3 regions of the Streptomyces sp. NPDC088116 genome follow, and region 3 is predicted to be linked to each of the others. Evidence: riboswitches for the same ligand, from Rfam matches in the RefSeq annotation. Region 3 holds a riboswitch; each other region holds the start of a gene.

Region 1 (5,374 bases), on a different contig from region 3:
GCGGTGACGTTGCCCTGCCCCGCCGCCTCGCCGATCTGGCGGTTCGACACCGCGATCAGTCCGTGTTCGGCGAAGAGTCGTTCCGCGGCCGACATGATCGCCTCGCGGGTCTCGGCGACGCGGTCGGCCCGAGCGGTCCTGTCGCTCACCAGGTCACCGGCAGTTCACGCAGCGGGGTGGTGAGCAGGCCCTCGTGGCGGCGCAGGTCGTGGGTGCCGACGGCGAGATCGAGTGTGGGCAGCCGACGCAGCAGGACGGTGAGCACGGCCTGCAACTCGGTGCGGGCCAGCGGCTGTCCGAGGCAGGAGTGAGACCCGGCGCCGAAGGTGAGGTGGGGATTGGGAGAGCGGCCGAGGTCCATGTCGGCCGCTCCCTCCCAGGCGCTCTCGTCGCGGTTGGCCGCGGCCATGCTGCACACCACGGTGGTGCCGCGCGGCACCACACCGCCGGAGAGTTCGGTGTCCTCGTGCACGTACCGGAGCATGCCGAAGCCGCTGCCGTTCGGGTCGAACCGCAGTACCTCCTCCACCGCCTTGCGGGTCAGTGACGGGTCGGCCAGCAAGCGCTCCCAGCGCCGGCGGTCGGACAGCAGGTGCGCCGTCATCATCGAGATGAAGCCCGCTGTGGTCTCATGACCGGCGAGCAGGAGCGCCTGCCCCGTGGCCACCAGCCCGGCCTCGGACATCGGTTCGCCCTCCGCGTCCGCGCCGTCCATGAGAAGGCTGAGGAGGTCGTCCCCGGGTTCCGTGCGCTTGCCGTCGATCAGATGCGCCATGTAATCGGCGAAGTCCTGATGCGCCGCCTCCGTCTCGGCACGCGTGTACCGGGTCATGTTCAAGAAGGTGTCGGACCAGCTCTTGAACCGGTCCCGGTCGCACTCCGGCACGCCCAGCATGGTGCAGATGACGAACACCGGAAGCGGGAAGGCCAGATGCGTCACCAGGTCCGCCGGCCGGCCGTGTTCCAGCATCTCGTCGATGAGCTGGTCGGTCATGGCCTCCATGCTCGGCCGCAGTGCCGACATCCGCTTGGCCGTGAACCACTTGCCGACCATGCGCCGCCAGCGGTCATGGCCCTCGGCGTTGAGCGCCTGCGCCATCGGGCTGTTGAAGATGTCCGCCGCGTCACCGGCCGACACCCGGGCCGCGTCGGGCAAGGCCAGCCCCTCGCGACTCAGACGCGGGTCGGAGAGCGCCGTCCGCACGTCCTCGTAACGCGTCAGCAGCGCCGCCTCGTCACCACTCGGCAGCGTCACCCGCGCCACCGGACACCTCTGCCGAAGCTCCGCCCACTGCGGCGGCGGCTCCAGCGCCGCGGCAGGGACGATCGGGTAGCTCATCGTCTCCGTGCTTTGGGCTTCGGTCACTTGTGGCCTCCTCGGATCGTGTCGGCGGGCAGAGTCAACCTCAGCCCACATGGTAAGTCAACCGACTGATTTAAGTCGCGCTCGCCTGAACGCGACGGGCGGTCGAGAGGAACCGTCCCTCCCGGTCGCTCGTCCTCAACAACCAGGCAAGTCCATGCCCTTGGGGCGAGTCGGAGTCGAGGCGGATCATGAAAATGCGGACCTGGCTGCTGGGGGCGCCGGCCGTCGGCATGGGCCGGCCGGCCTGGCAGGTCATCGCCGACCTGACGGACGACGACGTGGTCGCGAGGCGGCAGTCGGTCTCGTGCGAGGAAGCGATGCGCTTCGCCGACCAGAGCGGGTTGCCGGCCGGAGCGTCCGAGGCGAAGTGCGAGGTCATGGGAGCACAGGACACGCGGTACGACGTCAGGTTCCGGATCTCCCGCGCCCGCCTCGGCACATGGCTGACTTCGGCCTGTCCCGACATGAAGATGACATCGGACTGCTCCGGCCCCCCGGAGACCGTCGACGCCTGCGGCAACCTGACCCTGGACCCTTATGCCGACGGCGGCGCGGTGGCGTTCGACCTGACCGTGGAGTACGAGGAGGGGGCCACCGCCCTCGTCCACTTCCAGCCCTTCAGCACGTGAACTCCCTCGCCGCGCCCGCCCCCCCGGACACCGGGGCCTGATGACCCTGCGAGCCGGGGCCGTGGCCTCCTGATCCGCTGTGACCTTGCGTTTTCCCCCTCCTCGGCGCGGATCCCGTGTCTCATGTCACCTTCCGGAACAGGGGCGGGGGCGACCAAGGGGTTGGCTACGCCCTAGGCTGGCGGGTGCAGCTGGTTCGCCCTGTCCGCCAGGCAGGCGCGTCGTAAGAGGGAACCCGGTGGGAATCCGGGACTGCCCCGCAGCGGTGAGCGGGAACGACCGCCGTCATACGCACTGGATCCGGCCTCGGATCCGGGAAGCGACGGCCAGTAGGAATCTGCCTCGGCAGATGTGCCCGCGAGTCCGAAGACCTGCCCGTTGCCCGTACGTGACCGATCGCGTACGGATATCCCGGTGACCTCGTGGGCGGGTCGGCGTACATACCAGACGGACGAGCGCGCCCCAGGCGTGACATGGGTCCGTCGGGTTCGTCACCCCTTCGCGCTCGCGTCCCGTCTCCGGGATCTCAAGGAGTCATCTCGCGAAGGAGATTTCCGTGACAGCGAAGTCCGCGGCCGCGGCAGCACGGGCCACCGTGTACGGCTACCCCCGCCAGGGCCCGAACCGGGAACTGAAGAAGTCCATCGAGGGTTATTGGAAGGGCCGCGTCACCGCCCAGGCCCTCCGGGAGACGGCGGCAGACCTGCGCCGGGCCAACTGGCAGCAGTTGGTGGACGCCGGCGTCCACGAGGTGCCGACCGGCGACTTCTCGTACTACGACCATGTCCTGGACACCAGCGTCATGGTCGGTGCCGTACCCGAGCGACACCGTGACGCGGTCACGGCCGGCGCACTCGACGGCTACTTCGCGATGGCCCGCGGCACCCAGGACGTGGCGCCGCTGGAGATGACCAAGTGGTTCGACACCAACTACCACTACCTCGTCCCGGAGCTGGGCCCCGACACCGTCTTCACCGCCGACTCCGCCAAGCAGGTCGCCGAGCTGACGGAGGCCATCACGCTCGGGCACACGGCCCGCCCGGTCCTCGTCGGCCCCGTCACCTATCTTCTGCTCGCCAAGCCCGCCCCCGGCGTGGCGGCCGATTTCGAACCGCTGACCCTGCTGGACCGGCTGCTGCCCGTCTACGCCGAGGTCCTCGCGGACCTGCGTGCCACCGGCGCCGAGTGGGTCCAGCTCGACGAGCCCGCGCTCGTCCAGGACCGCACGCGCGCCGAGTTGAACACCGCCGCCCGCGCCTACCGTGAACTCGGCGGCCTGACCGACCGTCCGAAGCTGCTCGTCGCCTCCTACTTCGACCGTCTCGGCGAGGCCCTTCCCGTCCTGGCGAAGGCACCGGTCGAGGGCCTGGCGCTCGACTTCACCGAGGCGGCCGCCGCCAACCTCGAAGACCTCGCCGCCGTCGGCGGACTGCCCGGCAAGCGCCTCGTCGCGGGCGTCGTCAACGGCCGCAACATCTGGATCAACAACTTCGAGAAGTCCCTGTCCACTCTGGGGACGCTCCTCGGTCTGGCCGACCGGGTCGACGTGGCGGCCTCCTGCTCGCTCCTGCACGTACCGCTCGACACCGCGGCCGAGCGGGACATCGACCCGCAGATCCTGCGCTGGCTCGCCTTCGCCCGGCAGAAGACCACCGAAATCGTCACCCTGGCCAAGGGACTGGCCCAGGGAACCGGAGCCATCACCGCGGAGATCGCCGCCAACCGCGCCGATCTCGTCTCCCGCGCCAACTCCGCGATCACCCATGATCCGGCCGTACGGGCCAGGACCTCAGCCGTCACCGACGCCGACGGCCGTCGCTCCCAGCCGTACACCGAGCGTGCCGCCGCCCAGCGCGCCCACCTCAAGCTGCCGCTGCTGCCGACGACCACCATCGGCTCGTTCCCGCAGACCGCTGAACTGCGCACGGCCCGCGCGGACTTGCGCGCGGGGCGGATCGACACCACGGGGTACGAACAGCGCATCGAGGACGAGATCCGCGAGGTCATCTCCTTCCAGGAGAGGACCGGGATCGACGTCCTGGTGCACGGCGAACCCGAACGCAACGACATGGTGCAGTACTTCGCCGAACAGCTCACCGGCTACCTCGCCACCCAGCACGGCTGGGTGCAGTCGTACGGCACCCGCTACGTCCGCCCGCCCGTCCTGGCCGGCGACATCTCCCGCCCCGAACCGATGACGGTGCGCTGGACCTCGTACGCCCAGTCGCTCACCGACCGCCCCGTCAAGGGCATGCTCACCGGGCCCGTCACCATGCTTGCCTGGTCCTTCGTCCGCGACGACCAGCCCCTCGGCGACACCGCCCGCCAAGTCGCCCTCGCTCTGCGCGACGAGGTCAACGACCTTGAGACCAGCGGCACTTCGGTGATCCAGGTCGATGAACCCGCCCTGCGCGAAACACTGCCGCTGCGCGCCGCCGACCGCGCCGCGTACCTGGACTGGGCAACCGAGTCGTTCCGCCTCACCACCAGCGGCGTACGCCCGGACACCCAGATCCACACCCACATGTGCTACGCCGAGTTCGGCGACATCGTCCAGGCCATCGACGACCTCGACGCCGACGTCATCAGCCTGGAGGCGGCCCGCTCCCACATGCAGGTCGCACGCGAACTCGCCGCACACGGTTACCCCCGCGAGGCCGGACCCGGCGTGTACGACATCCACTCCCCGCGCGTACCCGACGCGGACGAGGCAGCCGCGCTGCTCCGCAAGGGACTGGAGGCCATTCCCGCCGAACGGCTGTGGGTCAATCCCGACTGCGGTCTGAAGACCCGCGGCTGGCCCGAGACCAAGGCGTCCCTGGAGAACCTGGTCACAGCCGCCCGCACCGTCCGCACGGAACTGCCCGCCTGACCCGTCGGGGGGGGGGGGGGGGGGGGGGCCCGCGCCCCCCCCCCCCCCCCCCCGCCCCCTCACCGCGGTGCCGGCCCGTGATCCAGACGGACGAGGGATCATCGGAGGAAGGGACAGAAACAGGCCTGGCGATGACTTCGGCGCCGACGGCCAGTCGTCAATGGGGGAACAGTCGTCAGTGGGGGGAGAGGGAAGGAGATCCGCCATGCCGGCACAAGGACCCGCAAAGGGACCCACGACCGAACTCGACACCCGCTACAGCTCCGCGCTCAATCCCCGCCCGGGTGCCGCGAACGCCACCGCCACCGAGTGGGCCGAGGCCCAGCGGCAGCTGAGGGCCGCCGAGATCTTCTGGGTGTCCACCGTGCGGCCCGACGGCCGGCTGCATGTCACTCCCGTGATCGCAGCCTGGCACGACGGCGTGCTGTACTTCTCCACCGGCAAGACGGAACAGAAGGCCAAGAACCTCGCTCATGGCGCGCACTGCGCACTGACCACCGGGCGGAA
Region 2 (5,374 bases), on a different contig from region 3:
GTCCGCGGTCTTCGCGGTCACGGTGGCGGGACAGTCCCGGCGGACTGCCCCGCACACCCTTACCTTTCCCTTCCCCCTCACGCACCCCTGCCCACCCCCATGAGGCAGGTGCGCGTGCGGTCATGGGGACCGATACCGCGAAGAGCGGAGGGTCCAGCACCATGACTGGAGAAACGCTATCGCCGGAGGCCTTGGACGTGTGACGGTCAAACGACCGACAATTGGTGAGGGACTGCGACGGGTGAGGCGCCGAGTGCCGAACGAGCGGGACGAGATGACCACCGGGCTCGCGGGGGAGTCTTCCGCCGTCGAGCCCCCGGAAACCGGCGTACGGTCGGAACCGGGCGTTCCGCAGGGCGCGGGCGACGGCCCCGCGGGTACCGCCGGCGGTCCTCCGGGCACCGGTGACGGCTCTCCCGCCCCTGGTCACGCCCCTTCGGGGGCCGGCGCCCCGGGTCCGGCCGAGCGGGAGTTCGTCCGGTTCGCCTACCGCTACGCCTACCGGATCCGGGTCGTGGTGGTGTGCTCGTGCGCCGTTCTCGCCGTACCGGCGATGCCCGTCGACAGCATGGCCGTCACCTCGGCCGTCTGTGCCGTCGTACTCGCCTGGAGCGCCCTGCACTACCGATGGGGGATGGCGGGAACCCGCCCCCGACTGCTTCTGGCCACGGACCTGGCCGTGCTGACCGGACTCTGCCTCACTCAGACACTGACGATTCCGGACACCCAGACCATGTACGGCAGCACCTGGCTGCTGGTGGTGGTCAGCATCGTCGCGGTCGGCTACCAGTTGATGTACCCGCCGGCGCTCGCGGTCGCCCTGGCGCTCCTGCTGGCCGTCGCCGACCTGGCCGGTGTCGTGCTGGACCGGCCTCAAGGGTGGAACTACGCGCTGCCGAACGTGAGTTGGCTGCTGGTGCAGACCGCCCTCTCCCAGGGCATGTACCAACTGGTCCTGCGCGCCAGCAGAACCGCCGACGCCGTCGGCTCGCAGACCGCCTCCGCACGACGGCGCCACGAGGTGGCGCAGGCGCAGCGGTCGGCCGAGCGCGAGCATCTGGCGACGCTGCACGACACCGCCTGCGCGACGCTGCTGATGGTCTCGGCCCACGGCCGGTCCATCCACCCGCACATACTGCGGACCCAGGCCGGCAAGGACCTGCGGCGCCTGGCCCCGGAGCGGGTGACGTCCGGTGAGACGAATGTGGCCCAGGAGCTGCGGGCGGAGATCGGCGACCATCCCCTGTCCGTACGGGCCGAGTTCGACGGCTCGCTCGGCCTGATGTGGCGGCCGGCCGCCGTGGCGCTCCGGGGGAGCCTGGGAGAGGCGCTGCGCAATGTGGCCCGGCACGCGGGTGTCGGCTCGGCGACCGTGACGGCGAGCCGGGAGGGCGACACCGTCACCGTCACCATCAGCGACGACGGCGTCGGTTTCGATACGGCCCAGGTGCCGCCGCACTGCCAGGGGCTGGCGCGCTCGGTCGTCGAGCGGATGGCCGCCGTCGGCGGCAGGGCCACGGTCGACTCCGGGCTCCGGCGGGGCACGGCCGTACGGCTGGAGTGGCCGCATGTCTGATGCGCGCGGGCCCGATGCTCCGAGGGACGCGAGAGAGCTGAGGGACGCGAGAGAGCTGAGGGACGCGAGAGAGCTGAGGGACGCGAGAGACACGACGAATCAGAGCAACGCGACGGATCAGAGCAACGCGACGAATCAGAGCAACGCGACGGATCAGAGCAACGCGACGGATCAGAGGTACCCGATGGCTCCGACGGAAGGGGGAGTGGCCAGAGAAACGGATGAGGACAAGGGCGCGGACGGGGAATCCGATCCCACGACCGACCGGATCGCCGACAGCATGCGCGGTGCGCTGCGGCTGGCCGGACTGATCATCCTCTCGGCGATCCACTTCGGACTGGCGCTGCCCGCGCTCCTCGCCAACCTCGGCAATTACCGGCACGCCTGGGTGCAGCTCACCGCGTTCGGGCTGCTGACGCTCGTCATCGTGGTGGACGCGCTCCTCGGAGCGGCCGGCCGCCGCAGGCCACGGTGGTGGGTGGTGGCGGGCCTGGTCTCCGCTCTGGCGGTGGCGGTCGTCGCCACGAGCCAGCTGCCGGGCACGTACTTCCTCGCGACCCCGCACTGGACGTTCCTGGAGATCGGCTGGTTCGGCGTCCTGCTGCTGTTCGACGCCGGACTGAACGCGACGCTGCTCTTCGTCGGCGGCCATGTCGCCGTCACGCTCGTACAGTTGCTGCTCGCCGGGACCCCGTCACGCCAGGTCGCGGCGGGGATGGCCGTCAGCGCCCTGGCCATCTGCGCGTTCCAGATCGCGGCCGCGGTGATGGCGAGGCTGCTGCGGGACTGCGCGGCGACGGCCGGTGCCACGGCGCGCGAGCAGGAGCGGGTCCGTACGGAAGCCGCGATCTCCGCCCAGGTCCATGCCGACCAGCGGTCGCGCTACCGCGAACTGGGCCGCTCCGTACTGCCGTTGCTGACCGGGCTGGCCGACGGGTCCCTCGAACCGGGGGACGAGCGGGTCCGGCGCCGGAGCGCCTTCGAAGCCGCCCGGCTGCGGCGGCTCTTCGCCGAACGGGACCACGCGGCCGACCCGCTGATCCATGAACTCCGGGCCGGTATCGGTGTCGCCGAACGCCACGGCGTCGATGTGCAGCTCGCCGTACGGGGAGCGTCGGCCCCGGTGCCCCGGCACCTGCGCCGCGCGCTGACCGAGCCCGTCCTGGCCGCGCTCGCGACGGCGCGCCACAGCGCGCGGGCCACTGTCGTGCGCGGCGGCGGGCTGGTACGGGTGAGCGTGGTGACCGACGCGCCCGGGACGGACATCCCGGAGCCCGCCGAGCCCGGCATCCGCGTGCGTACGGTACGGAGCCAGGGACGGCTCCTGGTCGAGGCGTCCTACGCGCTCCACATGGAGAGCGACCCCCTGGGCGAGCCCAGGACCGCATCACCGCCCCTGGCCCACACCCGGCCACAGGCCCAGACCCCGTCCCAGGCATAGGAGCGGCGACGATCCCGTCCTGGCCCCTCGCCCGTCGCCCATCACGTCACCGCTAGGGCCTGTCCGGCGGACAGGCCCTACAGCTCGTCCAACGACGTCAGTCCGTCCTGAATGGCCCGCGCGACCAGATTCGCCTTCGTCGTCGCCGGCCGCCCCGCGTTGGCGTACTTGATCCGTACCCGCTCCAGGTAGGTGTTCACCGTACGGACGGAGAGACCGAGGCTCGCCCCGACCATGGCCTTGGACTCCGACTGGAACCACTCCAGGAGCACCTCCACCTCACGCGGGGTCAGCGCGGGGCGGCCCTTCCTCGCGTCGCTGCCGAAAGCACCGGCCAGTGCCGGGGGCGTGTAGGGACGGCAGTCGGCCGCCGCCAGCGTGGCCGCCATGAGGTGGTTCTCCCCCTCGGCCTTCGTCAGATACGTGAAGGCCCCCAGGTCCAGGCAGGTCAGCGCGGTCTCCTGACTGTCCTGCATCGTGTAGACGATCACTTGCCGTTCCTGCGCGACCAGTTGCTTCAGCTCGGGGTACGCGGGCACCCCGTGGGAGAGCTGAAGGTCCAGCACCACCACGTCCGCGTCCCGGCCGGCCCCGCTCATGGCCACCGAGAGGCAGGGCCCCTTGGCGGTCACGGTGATCGGCCGCCGCGACGCGGCGTACCAGGACTCGATCCCGGCGAGGACGACAGGATGGTCGTCGATCAGCACGACGCTCACTGGCTCGTTTTCCGGCATGTCCCATAGTCCCTCCGACCGGTGCTCCGGCGGACCCGGCCGAGGCCGAAAACCTCCTGTGATAGCTTGCCGAGGCCAGTCGAACCCATGTACGTGGGTCAGGGAATCCGGTGCGAATCCGGAACTGACGCGCAGCGGTAAGGGTGACGGGCGCGGCATCGGCCACTGGACAGTTGAGCTGTCCGGGAAGGCGTCTCGCCCGGGGGATCCCGAGTCCGAAGACCTGCTGGCGGCCTCCGCCCTCGTCCTGTGGCGGGGGAGCACCGTACGACTGGGCTCCGCGCATGGGCCCTCGACGCAGAGGAACTGCCGTGCCGCTCGCGCGCCCCGCCCGTGCCCGTACCTCCGTTCGCCACACCATCCTCTTCCTTGCCGGGGCGGTGCTCCTGACGGCCTGCGGCGGCGGGGGCTCCTCCGGGAAGGCGGCCGATTCCGGGACGTCCCCATCCGGCGGTGCGGCCACCGGATACCCGCGCACACTCGACAACTGCGGACAGAAGGTACGGGTCGACGCGCCGCCGCGCCGTGCCGTCTCGCTCAATCAGGGCACGACGGAGATCATGCTCTCCCTCGGTCTCGCCGACCGGATGGTGGGCACCGCCACCTGGACCGACCCGCTGCTGAAGGGGCTGGAGAAGCCCAACGCCGGCGTGAAGCGGCTGGCGGACAACGCCCCCTCCTTCGAGAAGGTCCTGGACACCGAGCCCGACTTCGTGGCCTCCTCGTTCGAATCGACGCTGGGCAAGGGCGGTGTGGCCACGCGCCCGCAGTTCGAGGAGCTGGGCGTACCCACGTATGTCTCCCCGTCCGACTGCACCAAGGACAACAGCGGCGACGGCGACGGAGTCCGTACGACCTCGCTCACCATGGACGACGTCTACGGCGAGGTACGCGACCTGGCCAAGGTCTTCGGCGTCGAGGAGCGGGGCGAGAAGGTGGTCGCCGGGCTCAAGGGCCGGATGGCGAAGGCCACGGCCGGGATCGACGCCGCGACGGGCGGGAAGTCCGGGAAGGCCCCGAAGGGCGCGGAGGGCGGGACGGCCGGAAAGGCCACCCTCCTCTACTGGTTCGCCAACTCCGAGTCGCCGTACATGGGCGGCTGCTGCGGCGCTCCCGGCATCATCACCAACGCCGTCGGGGCGAAGAACGTCTTCGACGACAACCACGAGGAGTGGCCCCAGATCAACTGGGAGACGGTCGCGGACCGCAACCCTGGCGTTCTGGTGATCGGCGACCTCACCCGTAAGTCGGAGACGGCCGAGACCGCCGAGAAGAAGATCGAGTTCCTGGAGTCCAATCCGGCCACCCGGAACATGGACGCCGTCAGGCACAAGCGCTACGTCCTGCTCAGCGGCCAGGCCATGAACCCGACCATCCGAACGGTCGAGGGCGTCGAGAAGGTCGCGGCGAAGCTGCGCGAGATCGCGCCCGCGAAGTGACGGTCGAACGTACGGAGCGGCCCCGGGAGGCTACGGCGGCTGAGGGGGTTCCTGAGGTGTCGGGGTCTCTGGAGGCGTCGGGGGCATCGGAGGCCCAGGAGGTACGCGGTCCGGGCCCGGATGGTCCAGGCGTACACGGCCCCGGCGTACGCCGGTTGCGGCACGGCCTCCTCTGGGCCTGCGG
Region 3 (5,374 bases):
CGGCCCCCACCCGGCAGCCGTCGAGCGCCTGCCCGCGCCCGTCGGAGACGAACGCCTCGCCGCCGCGCACATCCGCGACGCCATGATGGATCTCGTACCCCTCGACGGGGGCCCCGAGCGCCACGCCGACCGGCCTGGCCAGGGTCTTCTCCCGCTCGAACCGGATCCGTACGGGCAGCAGCCCGAGCCCGCACACCGCCCCCGCGCGGGACTCCACCTCGTCGTCGATGTGCTCGCCCAGGATCTGGTAGCCGCCGCAGATCCCCAGGACGGGACGCCCCTCGGCGGCCCGCCGGGCGATCGCGTCGGCGAGCCCGCGCTCCCGCAGCCACGCCAGCGCCTTCACCGTGCCGCGCGTGCCCGGCACGATCACCAGGTCCGCGTCGGCCAGCTCCTCGGCCCGGTCCACGAACCGCACCACGACCCCGGGCTCCGCCGCCAGCGCGTCCACATCGGTGAAGTTCGACATCAGCGGTACGGCGCAGACCGCGATCCGCAGCACGTCCTCGCCGTACGGGGGAGCCACCAGGGACTCGCGTACGGCGCCGCGCATCGACACCCGCAGCCCGTCCTCCTCGTCGATGCCCAGCCCGTGCCGCCACGGGAGCACCCCCAGCGTGGACCGTCCCGTCAGCCCGCGGAGCATCTCCAGGCCCGGCTCCAGCAGCGACACATCGCCCCGGAACTTGTTGACGAGATAACCCGCGATCAGATCCTGGTCCTCGGGGCTCAGCAGCGCGGTCGTCCCGAAGAACGAGGCGAAGACTCCACCCCGGTCGATGTCCCCGACCACGACCACCGGCAGCCGCGCGGCCCGTGCGATGCCCATGTTCACGATGTCGGTACGGCGCAGATTGATCTCGGCCGGACTGCCAGCCCCCTCACAGATCACCGCGTCATACGTGCCCCGCAGCTCCTCCAGGCATTCCAGGACAGGACCGAGCAGGGCTTCCTGCCGGCCGCCGTGGTATCCCTTGGCACTCAGCTCGCCCACCGGCCGCCCCATCAGCACCACTTGGCTGCTGCGGTCGCTGCCCGGCTTGAGCAGGACGGGATTCATCAGCGCGGTCGGCTCCACCCGGGCCGCCTGGGCCTGCATCGCCTGCGCCCGCCCGATCTCCGCGCCCTCGCGCGTCACGAACGAGTTCAGGGACATGTTCTGCCCCTTGAAGGGCGCCACCTTCACGCCCCGGCGTACGAGCCAGCGGCAGATCCCCGCCGTGACCACGCTCTTGCCCGCGTCGGAGGTGGTCCCGGCTATCAGCAGCCCGCCGCCGCGCCCGCCCCGGCTCATCCCCGCACCTTTCCCGAAGTCCTGTGCCGCAGGGCGCCGTACGCGAACCGCCCAGCGACGCACACCGCGAGCGCGAGGGCGTTCACCCGGCCCGACAGGCGCACGGCCCGCTCGATGTCCGCGACCTCGACAGGCCGCCCCGCGTCGTTCAGTACGGGCCGGTGCTCCACCCGCCCGCCGTACGCCAGCGTCCCCCCGAGCCGTACGCCCAGCGCCCCGGCGAACGAGGCTTCCACCGGGCCCGCGTTGGGGCTCGGATGCGTACGGGCGTCCCGCCGCAGCGCGCGCAGCGCGCCGCGCGGATCGCCGCCCGCCACAACGGTCAGCGCGGCGGTCAGCCGGGCCCCGGGCCAGCCGACGACATCGTCCAGCCGGGCCGAGGCCCAGCCGAACCGGAGGTACGTGGGCGACCGGTGCCCCACCATCGCGTCCAGGGTGTTCACCGCGCGGAACCCGACCAGCCCCGGCACTCCCGCGACCGCTCCCCACACCAGCGCGCCCACGACCGCGTCGGAGGTGTTCTCGGCGACGGACTCCACTACGGCCCGCGCGATCTGCGGTCCGTCGAGCGCCTGCGGGTCGCGCCCGCACAGATGAGGCAGTCGTTCCCTGGCCACATCGATGTCCCCGGCGGCGAGTGCCCCGCCGATGGCGCGGGCCTCCCGGCCCAGCGTGGTGCCGCCGACGACGGTCCAGGTGGCGGCGGCGGTCAGCGCGACGGACGCGAGGGAAGAGGCGGACGCGAAGGAAGGGGGAGCCGTGCTGGAAGGGGCGGCCGTGCCCGCAGGGACGGACACGGCGGAGGAGCCGGTGCGACCACCCCGTACCCCTCGTACCCCTCGGGTCCCTCGGGCCGCGAGCGCCGCGATTCCGGCGGCGCCACCGGCGCACACAGCGGTGTGCAGCGCGCCCCACCCACGGTGGTCGCGCCACAGCGTCCGCTCAACAGCCCCCGCGGCCCTGCCGAACGCGGCGACCGGATGCCCCCGGCGCGGATCGCCGAACAGCCGGTCGCCCAGGAGGCCGAGGGCGGCGCCGTAGGCGAAGACCCGATCGGCGGCCGAACCGCAGCCAGGCATGGCGAATTGTGTCCTCACTCAGGGTCCGCGCCCTGGCTCGACGTGACGCGGCGGCAAGAGTTCCTGGCTCCTGGAGACGTGGCTCGCAGTGACAGTGGCGGGACCGCGCCGGATTCGCACCGGCTTCCTCTTCCATGCCGCCGTGTATGGCCTCGGCAGTCCACCACGGTGCGCGACACCCGTCAACTCCTCCCTGACCTGCGACGGGACAGTGTGCCGAGCCCCACATGACGCACGACACCACCGGTTGCCCGCGCTCCGGCGAGGGCCGGTCGAATAAGCCGGTCCCGACGCACCCGAAGTGCGCCGGGACCGGCTGGTGTTGTCTCAGGCCGAGGGGAACTCAGGCCACGATCATGTAGATGCCGTACGCCACGGCCGCCGCGCACAGCGCGAAGCAGGCGTACGCGCCCGCGCGCGCCAGAGCCACGGAGCCGCCCGTGCGTACGGAGCCGTCCGCGCCCTGAGCCACCGTCCCCGCGGTCTCCCCCTTGGCGAGGCCCACGATGCCGAGGGTGAACAGGCCCACGAGGCCGACCGTGGCCAGCAGGCTGACGCCGAAGACGGAACCGAGGGCCGCCCAGTCGATGTTCATGCGGTTCTTCCCTTACACCGAGGCGGTTCGCGTCGGCTCGCCGACGGGGCCCGCGGGGGCCTGGATGGTGGTGGAGAGGTCCTGGGCGGGCGTGCCGGCCGTGCTGGGCGGCGGGGAGACGGCCGCGACGGCGGTGGTCACGGCACCGGGCGTGGTCCCGGCGTCCGGTCCCGTTCCGTCCGTCCCGGTCCCGCCCGGTGTGACGTTGGTGTGGTCGACCGGGCGGCGGCGCGACGCGAACCAGATCGCGGCGGAGAACGCGACGAGCAGTACGGCGACGACCGCGACGCCCCAGGTGCCCTGTCCGGTCAGGAACTCCGCACCGGCGGCGACCAGACCGGCGGCGGGCAGCGTCAGGCACCAGGCGACGAACATCCGGGTGGCGGTGGACCAGCGGACCACCCCGCCCTTGCGCCCCAGGCCCGCGCCCATCACGGCGCCGGAGCAGGACTGGGTCGTGGAGAGCGAGAAGCCCAGGTGGGAAGAGGCCAGGATGACCGTCGCGGCGCTGGTCTGGGCGGCGAAGCCCTGCTGCGGCCGGAGGTCGGTGAGCCCGCTGCCCATGGTGCGGATGATGCGCCAGCCGCCCAGGTACGTACCGAGCGCGATCGCGATACCGGCGGAGACGATGACCCACAGCGGCGGGTTGGAGCCGGGGGCGAGCACGCCGCCGGTGACCAGCGCGAGGGTGATGACGCCCATGGTCTTCTGCGCGTCGTTGGTGCCGTGGGCGAGCGAGACGAGACCGGCGGAGGCGATCTGTCCGGCGCGGAAGCCCTTGGCGGTCGCCTTGTCGTCCGTACGACGGCCGATCCGGTAGGTCAGCCGGGTGGCGAGGAGCGCGGCGAGACCGGCGACGACCGGCGCGGCGAGCGCGGGGATCAGGACCTTCGTGATGACGACCCCGCCGTTGACCCCGGAGGTGCCGACGGACATCAGGGTGGCGCCGATGAGGCCGCCGAAGAGTGCGTGGGAGGAACTCGACGGCAGGCCGAGCAGCCAGGTGAAGAGGTTCCAGAGGATGGCGCCGACGAGCGCCGCGAAGATGACTTCCGTCTGTATGCCCTGTTCGTTGATGAGCCCGCCGGAGATCGTCTTGGCGACCTCCACGGACAGGAACGCGCCGACGAGATTCAGGACGGCCGACATGGCCACCGCTGTCTTGGGCTTCAGGGCGCCGGTCGAGATGGTCGTCGCCATCGCGTTGGCGGTGTCGTGGAAACCGTTCGTGAAATCGAACACGAGAGCTGTCACGATCACAATCGCGAGCAGCAGGGTGATGTGTTCCATTTACCCAGGCAATCGTTGGACGTCAGTGGCCTTGGTGAACGTAAGGAGTCAGGGTGAACGGAAGATGAACTGAGCGGGACTTCGGGGTGACCCTAATGGAGTGTCCTCGGCAGACCCGCGACCGCCGCCGGATCGAGCCCGACTGGCGCCGGGGGAGCGCTCGTTCGGCGCAGCCTGACAGGATTTCACCATGACGAATCAGCAGCGGCAGGAAGCAGTCGGACAGGCTTGGCGGGACCTGGTGGCCACGGCCGTCAGGACGGCGTCGGAAGGCCTCGTCGTCGGAACCTCGGGCAATGTCTCGGTACGGGTCGGGGACCTGGTCCTGGTCACACCGAGCGGGGTGCCGTACGAGCGGCTCGGCCCCGACGACGCGATAGCCGTCGACCTCGAAGGGCGGCAGGTCCTCGGCGAACTCACCCCCACCAGCGAACTGCCCATGCACCTCGCCGTCTACCGCGCCACCTCCGCGACCGCCGTGGTCCACACCCACGCGGTCCACGCCACCGCCGTCTCCACCCTCGTCCCCGAACTGCCCCTGATCCACTACATGTCGGCGGCCTTCGGCGGCGCCGTCCGGGTCGCTCCGTACGCCCTGTACGGCACGGACGAACTCGCTGACAACATGCTCCACGCCCTGCGCGACCGCACCGCAGTCCTGCTCCAGAACCACGGCACGGTCACCTACGGCGACACCCTCGACCAGGCCTACGACCGTACGGCCCAGCTGGAGTGGATGTGCCGTCTCTGGCTCACCGCCGGGGCCGTCCCCGGCCACACACCCACGCTCCTGTCCGAGGCCCAGGTGCGGGAGACCGGGGAGAAGCTGAAGGGCTACGGCCAGCGCGGCTGAGCGGCCGGTGCCCGGCCGGAGGCCGCCTGTCCTCGGGACGAGCCCGGCCGGGGACGCGAGCCGCCCCCGGCCGGGCTCGGGAGGCGAGCCGCCCCCGGCCGGGGGCCCTCCCTGCGGCCCCGGCATCCGGCTGCCCCGTACCCCAGTAGTCCCGTACCCCAGCGGTCCCGTACCCCAGCGGTCCCGTACCCCAGCGGTCCCGTACCCCCGCAACCCCGTGCACCAGTGGCTTCGTGCCGGGCCCGCCGCCGTACCCCGACGGC

What was found. Region 3 has a riboswitch for cobalamin ahead of ACIOJD_RS12220 (cobalamin biosynthesis protein). Riboswitches for the same ligand answer to the same signal wherever they lie in the genome.
Region 1: it holds a riboswitch for cobalamin, as region 3 does, so the genes downstream of both, metE (5-methyltetrahydropteroyltriglutamate--homocysteine S-methyltransferase) here and ACIOJD_RS12220 (cobalamin biosynthesis protein) in region 3, are expected to answer to the same signal.
Region 2: it holds a riboswitch for cobalamin, as region 3 does, so the genes downstream of both, ACIOJD_RS02105 (ABC transporter substrate-binding protein) here and ACIOJD_RS12220 (cobalamin biosynthesis protein) in region 3, are expected to answer to the same signal.

The regions. Positions count from the first base shown of each region.
Region 1 covers NZ_JBIUTF010000003.1:775,474-780,847, reverse strand. Annotated here, with positions in the region: gene ACIOJD_RS15675 (TetR/AcrR family transcriptional regulator) at 1-149, opposite strand, end outside; gene ACIOJD_RS15670 (cytochrome P450) at 146-1,339, opposite strand; gene ACIOJD_RS15665 (hypothetical protein) at 1,555-1,995, shown strand; cobalamin riboswitch at 2,189-2,389, shown strand; gene metE (5-methyltetrahydropteroyltriglutamate--homocysteine S-methyltransferase) at 2,552-4,867, shown strand; gene ACIOJD_RS15655 (pyridoxamine 5'-phosphate oxidase family protein) at 5,073-5,374, shown strand, end outside.
Region 2 covers NZ_JBIUTF010000001.1:482,244-487,617, reverse strand. Annotated here, with positions in the region: gene ACIOJD_RS02120 (sensor histidine kinase) at 242-1,576, shown strand; gene ACIOJD_RS02115 (hypothetical protein) at 1,782-3,017, shown strand; gene ACIOJD_RS02110 (DNA-binding response regulator) at 3,095-3,751, opposite strand; cobalamin riboswitch at 3,811-3,997, shown strand; gene ACIOJD_RS02105 (ABC transporter substrate-binding protein) at 4,036-5,190, shown strand; gene ACIOJD_RS02100 (FecCD family ABC transporter permease) at 5,346-5,374, shown strand, end outside.
Region 3 covers NZ_JBIUTF010000002.1:1,358,062-1,363,435, forward strand. Annotated here, with positions in the region: gene ACIOJD_RS12215 (cobyric acid synthase) at 1-1,294, opposite strand, end outside; gene ACIOJD_RS12220 (cobalamin biosynthesis protein) at 1,291-2,373, opposite strand; cobalamin riboswitch at 2,408-2,553, opposite strand; gene ACIOJD_RS12225 (hypothetical protein) at 2,717-2,968, opposite strand; gene ACIOJD_RS12230 (anion permease) at 2,981-4,258, opposite strand; gene ACIOJD_RS12235 (class II aldolase/adducin family protein) at 4,449-5,111, shown strand.